One region of the Lactiplantibacillus sp. ME-2 genome, then DNA from elsewhere that is predicted to be linked to it. Evidence: riboswitches for the same ligand, from Rfam matches in the RefSeq annotation. Region 1 holds a riboswitch; the other holds the start of a gene.
What was found. Region 1 has a riboswitch for preQ1 ahead of MMY95_RS03140 (nucleoside hydrolase). Riboswitches for the same ligand answer to the same signal wherever they lie in the genome.
Positions count from the first base shown of each region.

Region 2: linked by a shared signal. The riboswitch ahead of MMY95_RS12575 (QueT transporter family protein) and the one ahead of MMY95_RS03140 (nucleoside hydrolase) in region 1 are both predicted to bind preQ1.

Region 1 is NZ_JAKZEQ010000005.1:102,912-106,658, forward strand. It holds gene MMY95_RS03130 (cation:proton antiporter) at 1-703, shown strand, start outside; gene MMY95_RS03135 (dihydrofolate reductase family protein) at 767-1,306, opposite strand; PreQ1 riboswitch class I at 1,664-1,708, shown strand; gene MMY95_RS03140 (nucleoside hydrolase) at 1,729-2,709, shown strand; gene MMY95_RS03145 (ECF transporter S component) at 2,706-3,257, shown strand; gene MMY95_RS03150 (ABC transporter ATP-binding protein) at 3,486-3,747, opposite strand, start outside.
Region 2 is NZ_JAKZEQ010000038.1:18,095-21,841, forward strand. It holds gene MMY95_RS12565 (L,D-transpeptidase/peptidoglycan binding protein) at 1-798, shown strand, start outside; gene cbpA (cyclic di-AMP binding protein CbpA) at 953-1,591, shown strand; gene MMY95_RS12575 (QueT transporter family protein) at 1,869-2,375, opposite strand; PreQ1 riboswitch class I at 2,384-2,429, opposite strand; gene argF (ornithine carbamoyltransferase) at 2,484-3,506, opposite strand; gene MMY95_RS12585 (acetylornithine transaminase) at 3,499-3,747, opposite strand, start outside.

The sequences.
Region 1 (3,747 bases):
CCTGGCTGTTTTGATTCTGAGTTTGATGATCAGCTTATTTGGCAGTGAAGTCAGTGGTGGCGGTAGTCATGCCTCAACCAACTTGGGACTCTCGCTGGCGATTCAGTTGGCGTTCTTTGTGGCGCTGTACTTTGTGGTCAAGTGGGTAGTGCCACATTTAATGGCCGTGGGGCATGCCCTACTGGTTCCAACATCCATCACGCTGATGTCACTAGTGATTTGTTTTGGACTCTCATACTTAGCGGACGCAATCGGTTTAAGTGCCGTGATTGGCGCGTTTTTTGCCGGTATCGCCGTTGGTCAGACGGACTATCATGAAGTTATCGATGAGCATATTCAACCCATTGGTAATGCTGTATTTATCCCAGTCTTTTTCGTTAGTATTGGGCTGAATATGTCATTCAATGGTTTCTTGAACGATTTTTGGTTCATCGTTGTGATTACCGTTGCGGCAATTGCCACTAAGCTCATTGGTGCCGGGGTCGGCGCACGGTTAGCGGGTTTTAATTGGTTAAGCGGCTATGAGATTGGCGCCGGCATGGTGTCACGTGGGGAGATGGCCCTGATCATTGCACAGATTGGTTATCAAGGCAAATTACTATCAGCTGATCGTTATTCGGCAGTCATCACGGCAATCATTTTAACGACGCTGATTGCACCACTATTACTTCGTCAGGCGGTTAAACGCCAACGTGAAGCTTAAAGCAATTGAAAATCCCAACTTGTTTGCGTATTGCAAACGGGCTGGGATTTTTTAATCACGACATTATTCAGTTGTTAAACGTTGATAGTGGACTTCGGCGAGCTGACCATATCGATTGGTGTCAACTAATTCAAAGCGCTGTTGCTGGTCAATTGCTTTAAATAAGGGAATACCATCACCCAAAATGACTGGTGCAATCTGGATGTAGAGCTCATCAACTAAATCCGCAGCTAACAGCGGCATTAAGACGCCAGCACCGCCAACAATCCAAATATTTTTGCCAGCGGTACGGCGCAAGTCTTCGACGATCTTCGTGACGGGGGTATTGGTGAACTGGGTGCGTTCATCGCCGGTGTGGGGGTGGAAAGTCATGACAATATTGTGGGTCGCCGGATTATATGGATTAATGAGTTGATCAGTGGTTTGTTCCATCGTGTATTCGTAAGTATGGCGGCCCATGATGGCGGTATCAACTTGCTGCATAAATGCTCCGGTGGGGGCATCGTTGGCACCAGCTGTTTTGAACAGCCAGTCCAGCCGATTATCCTTAGTGGCTAAACAACCGTCAATTGAAATGGCCCCATAAAACTGAACTTTACGCATGATTCGACACCTACTTTATCTTTAGTAGTCATATTGTACCATGTTTTCCGGTCATTCACTTGCTGAACTCCGGTAAAAGTTCAGTAACATAATTAAATAATTGGTTCGAAATGGGAGGTAGGAAACTACTTAAGGTGTCGCTGGGAGCGTGTGAATGCTGCAAATAATGATGTTGTGGGGCTAATGAGAATGAGTATCCACAGCGGGTTGAGCAGGTCGTGGTGATCATTGTCGGAGAAGTAGCATACGGGCAATCAAGATGTGAGTTGAAGTAACGATTGGTGGTTTTCAAGGGCCCTACCGTCCGCTATAATTGGATTAGCATTTCATCACATACAGTTTGACCTAATTAGGCGAGCTGGCCTGGTTCGTAAACTTCCCAGGATAAAAAACCAAGAACTTCAGTTATCGGAGGTAAGAGAATGAATGCAACGCGTAACGTTATTATTGACTGTGATCCCGGGATCGATGATAGTTTAGCACTATTATTGGCTCTTAAATCACCGGCACTTAATGTGATTGGGATTACAATTGTTTGTGGGAACGTGCCAACCCATATCGGTGCGGAAAATGCACTGAAAATTTTAGATTTGGCTGACCGATTGGATATTCCAGTCTATTTGGGCGCTAATCGCCCATTGGAAGTCGCCTACACGAGTGCGCAAGACACCCACGGCGATGATGGCTTAGGGAATAGTCAGATTCCAGCGGTAACGGCGGTACGACCGATTCAAGATGCCGCTGGTTTTATTGAAGAGACGCTGATTGAAGCACCTGATACTTCGATTTTAGCGTTGGGACCGTTGACGAACATTGCAACGGTACTGCAACGTGATTCACGCTTATTTGAACAAGTCGATCAATTTACACTGATGGGTGGAAGTTATCGGAGTCACGGTAATTGTTCGCCAGTGGCTGAATACAACTTCTGGTGTGACCCGGATGCGGCCAAGGTCGTCTTTGACTTGATGCCTGTTCCCATTCAGATGGTTGGTTTAGACGTCACGCGTAACATCGTGTTGACACCCAGTTTATTAACGTATATTAAAGACGTCAATCCAGCAATGGGGGCGTTTATTGAGAAAATTACAACCTTTTATTTTGACTTTCATTGGGAATATGAACGGGTTATTGGTTGTGTGATCAATGATCCGTTGGCCGTGGCCGGAATGCTTGACCCAACGATTCTGAGTGGCTTTGAAAGCTACACGACGGTTGTGACGGATGGTGTCGCGCGTGGGCAGTCAATCGTGGATGATCATGATTTCTGGCACAACACACCCAATAGTCAAATCATGACGAAGGTTGACGTCGTAGCTTTTTGGCGGTTGTTCTTAGCGACTGTGGTCGGTGCGGCTGATCCTGATTTAACGCAAGTCTTGCACCAATTGGTGAGTGCATGAAGAGAATAAAAACGCGGGCAATTACGTTATTGGCGCTCTGCATTGCCCTGAATATTGTTGGCAGTAACATTGCCTTGATGTTAAAATTACCGATTTATTTAGATTCAATTGGTACCGTTTTGGCTGCTGCTGTGTTTGGACCACTGGGTGGAATGTTGGCCGGGGGTGCCACCGGAGTTATCGTGGGTGCGACGACAGACCTGTACTCGCTGTTCTTCATGCCCGTTCAACTGCTGACTGGGTTAGTTGCTGGTCTGCTATATCGGCGAATCAAGCCGGGCACGTGGCGGTCAAATTGGTGGCTAGCTGGTGTTATTTCACTTCCCGGAACACTTTTATCCACGGCGATTACGGTCATCTTATTTCATGGCATCACGTCGTCTGGTTCGAGCATGCTAGTCCAATTATTATTAGGTACCGGTATGGGCAAAGCGATGGCCGTCTTCTTGATACAAGTGGGAACGGATTATTTAGATCGGTTTATCACAGTGTACGTGGTCGCACTTGTTTACCGCGCATTGCGATATAAATTGCCGCAAGCTAATTAGTTGAACGGATGACTTGGTGTCGGATGACTAAATCTAAGCATGTTTACGCTAACTCGCACTTTTTCCAGCGGGCCGAAGCAGGCTGTCTTTGAGCTTGGTAAATTCTAGTTTTCGATTCGTAGTATCTGATGAGTCGTGTGAATATGAACAGTAAAAATGACCTCACAGGAACATTCCTGGCGAGGTCATTTTTACTGTTATGAGGTTAAAGTGCAGTGGTTAGTAGCACTACGAGTCGCGGCGACTCATCTTACCATCTTCAATTTGATAGACCACGTCACAGTCATCAATCAGCCGTTGGTCATGGGTCACCATTACGATGGCCTTTTGGTGCTGATGAGCTTCGTTGGCGAGGCGCTTGACGACGTCGATGGAGCGGGGCGTGTCCAGGCTGGCGGTCGGTTCGTCTGCGAGAATGACGCTTGGATCATTGTAAAGAGCGCGGGCGATGGCAACACGTTGGCGTTCACCACCGGAGAGGTCACTTGGG
Region 2 (3,747 bases), on a different contig from region 1:
GTCACTCCGACCGTTACCAGCACGAGTGCTAGTTTAAAGACGGCCAAAGTAAAATCAGCGAAATACGCTACCGAAAAGGCCACCTATAATATCAACGGTCATAAATTCACGATTCCTCACGACCTAATTCTCAGTTGGATTAAAATCGATAAGCAAGGCAAAGTAAGTTTAGACCAAAACGCTGTTCTGACTTACGTGAAGCAATTGAATGATAAGTATCATACCTATCATACGACGCGTCAGTTCAAGAGTACGGCGCGTGGGACCGTATCCGTCAGCGGTGGGTTTTATGGCTGGACCATTAAGACCGAAGCAGAGGCCAAAGCCCTTGCTACTGAAATTTTGAAAGGCAAGGACTTTACCCGCTCACCAATCACCAGTGGTTCCGGATATAACAACAAGGGCACCGACATCGGCAACACCTACGTCGAAGTTGATAAAGAAAATCAGCATATGTACGTCTACGTTGATGGGAAGCTCAAAGTTTCAACGGACATCGTTACTGGAAAGCCTGGTAAACACGCTACAACAACGGGTGTTTGGTACATCTGGAATAAGGAAAAGAACGCGACCCTTAAAGGTGATAATGACGATGGCTCAAGTTATTCCCAACCAGTTTCTTATTGGATGCCGTTCGATGACACTGGCGAAGGAATTCACGATTCTTCATGGCAAACTCAATATGGTGGTACTTGGTACAAGAAGCACGGCTCGCATGGTTGTGTGAACACCCCACCTTCTGTCATGAAAAAAGTTTTTGCTGCCGTGCCAGTCGGAACACCAGTCATTGTTTTCTAATTTAAATCTAATTTAACCAAGCCGGTCTGAATGTTATCAGGCCGGCTTTTTCATCCCTTTTAGCCGTCGTTTGATGTCATAATGATACGTGTAAGCGGTCGTTTTATGGTATTATTTATTAAAACAAACTAATAAATCTGGGGGACCAACTGCTATGCTATTAAAAACACTCGTAAAGCCTAAAGAACGCCTCGTCACCATTACGGCGGACGCGACCTTAGAGGACGCCTTAAAAGTCTTGGAGGATTCCGGCTTCCGCTGTATTCCAATCTTAGATGAAACCGGTCATATCTTTCGCGGCAACATCTATAAGATGCACATCTATCGGCACAAGTCACGGGGCGGCGACATGTCGCTTCCCGTGACGACCCTGCTTAAAAATGCCACGAAAACGATTCAAGTCGACTCCGCCTTCTACAACATCTTCTTCTCCATCAAAGATTTGCCATACATTGCGGTGCTCGATGAACACGGCTATTTCTATGGCATTCTCACTCATACGCGTCTGCTCGACATGCTCTCACAATCTTGGAACGTTAATGTTGGTAGCTATGTTTTAACAGTTGTCTCCGTTGGTGAACGTGGTGATCTTGCAGCCATGGCTAAGATTATCACGAAATATACTTCAATCGCCGGCTGCCTGACCTTAGACGTCCAAAACGGGACACTCGGTTATCGGACGCTCTTTACCTTGCCAGAAAATGTCGACAGTGAAAAGCTCAAACGAATTATCGACAACTTGAATCGCAAACAATTTAAAGTCATCGAAGTGGAAGATTTACAAGCTGAATAATCACAGTTGCCCCGAGGTTACCTTGGGGCTTTTTTTATGAGATGAATTTTCAGTTCAAAAGCGACCAGCTTAAGACTGCTGAAAACAGTTCGAATTAGGACGATCATTGCTGCCGAGCAGTTAACAATCCAAAACGCGTTGACCATTTCAAAATAATCAACCAAAAATCAAATTAACCACATTTCATTAAATGAATAAATAAGAGACCGGCGTAATATGCGAAAAACCATCTTCACATACTACGCCGGTCGTTCTTAATATTAAATTCAGTCACACCCTACTGAATCCGGTCACTAAAGTGCAAGACCCGATCCAAGCTGTACATAATTGGCGCAGTGATACTCATGATAATCAACTCTGATAAAGCAGTTGTTAGATACGTCGGCCAGAAAGCGACACCACTACTCATCATGGTAATCATCAGTGCGATCATAAACATCGAAACGGTGAATAGCGCGATATTCAGTAACATCCGTTGCCAAACCGTCTTCAATTTAGGGGCCAACCACGTCAATACCAGCAGGGCTAATAATGATTGGCCGCCACCAAAGAGAACGTTGAGGAGACTCGCACCGGGACCAAAAGCGTCAAACAAAATAACGCCAGCAACAATTCCCCAAATATACTTGCGATTGAACACGGCTAAGTGGTTCAACCCTTCAGAAACGCGGAATTGAATTGCGCCCGATGCCAAGCTAAAAGCTGCGGGGCCTAGGCATAGTACAACATACATTGCAGCGACTAGGGCGTTGATAATCCATGGTCGAATTTTTGATTGTGTCATTCGCTTAATTCCTCCTAGTTTTTTTAACGTGGGATGGTTACGAACCACGTATTGATTGAAACAAAGCGAATATAATCGTAGCACGCTCTAGTAGTTCCCGCAAGCTTGCTAATTGAAAATGCTGGTAGGAATAAATAAGTTACCTAATGTAGCCGCCATTACCGCCTTAATTGCTGGCATCCGGTTGCCGGCCTCTTCAAAGACGACCGCCTGCTTACTCTGGAAGACATCATCCGTAATTTCAAACGCCGTCATTCCGTACTGTTCGCCTAATTTGGCTCCCAGCTGCGTCTTTAGATCGTGTAGTGCTGGTAAGCAATGCATGACAATCGTCGATGACTTGCCAGTAGCTGCGAGCAACGCAGTATTAATTTGAAACGGCAATAGTTGCTTGATCCGCTCACCATAGTCGACCTGCTCGCCCATTGAGACCCAGACATCCGTATAAAGCGCATCAGCCTGAGTAACGGCTTGTTGCGGATCAGCCGTAATCACGACCGTGCTCCCAGCTGCCTGCGCATACTGTTGGGCCAACGCGACCACTGCTGGGGCTGGCTGTAACGCTACCGGGGCCCCGATAGCGATATTGATGCCGAGCATCGCTCCCGCCACAAGTAAACTATTAGCCATATTATTGCGACCATCACCAACGTACGCTAACGTCAACCCTTTTAAATGACCAAAATGTTCCTTTAATGTTAAAAAATCCGCTAAAATCTGCGTCGGGTGCCACTCATCGGTCAATCCGTTCCAGACTGGCACACCACTATAGGTCGCTAAGTCTTCGACCGTGCTTTGTTTAAAGCCCCGAAATTCAATACCATCATACATGGACCCCAGTACTTTCGCCGTATCAACAACTGACTCCTTCGTCCCGAATTGGATGTCGTCTTTACCCAAAAACTCTGGATTCGCGCCCAGATCATTAGCCGCCACAGTAAACGCAGAACGTGTCCGTGTCGACGTTTTTTCAAACAGCAACGCAATATTTTTTCCTTGTAAATAAGGGTGTGGGATATGGTGTGCTTTAAGGGTCTTCAAGTGACTAGCAAAGTCAATTAAGTAAGCTAATTCTGTTGGTGTATAGTCGATTTCCTTCAAGAATGACCGACCTTCAAATTGATTATTCATTCGTCGTGACCTCCGTTGTCAAAGTTGTCAGTACCTTTGCAATCAAGGCAATCCCAGCTAATAAATCGGCCGATTGCATCACAATTGGGGGTAACAAACGTAACGTATTATCGCCAGCTGATAACGTCAATAAGCCTTCTACTTGTAGCCGGGTAATGACTTGATTAACCGGGATTTGTTCATCTAAGTGGATTCCAATCATTAGGCCCTTCCCCGTGATTTGTTTCACTACCGGTATCGG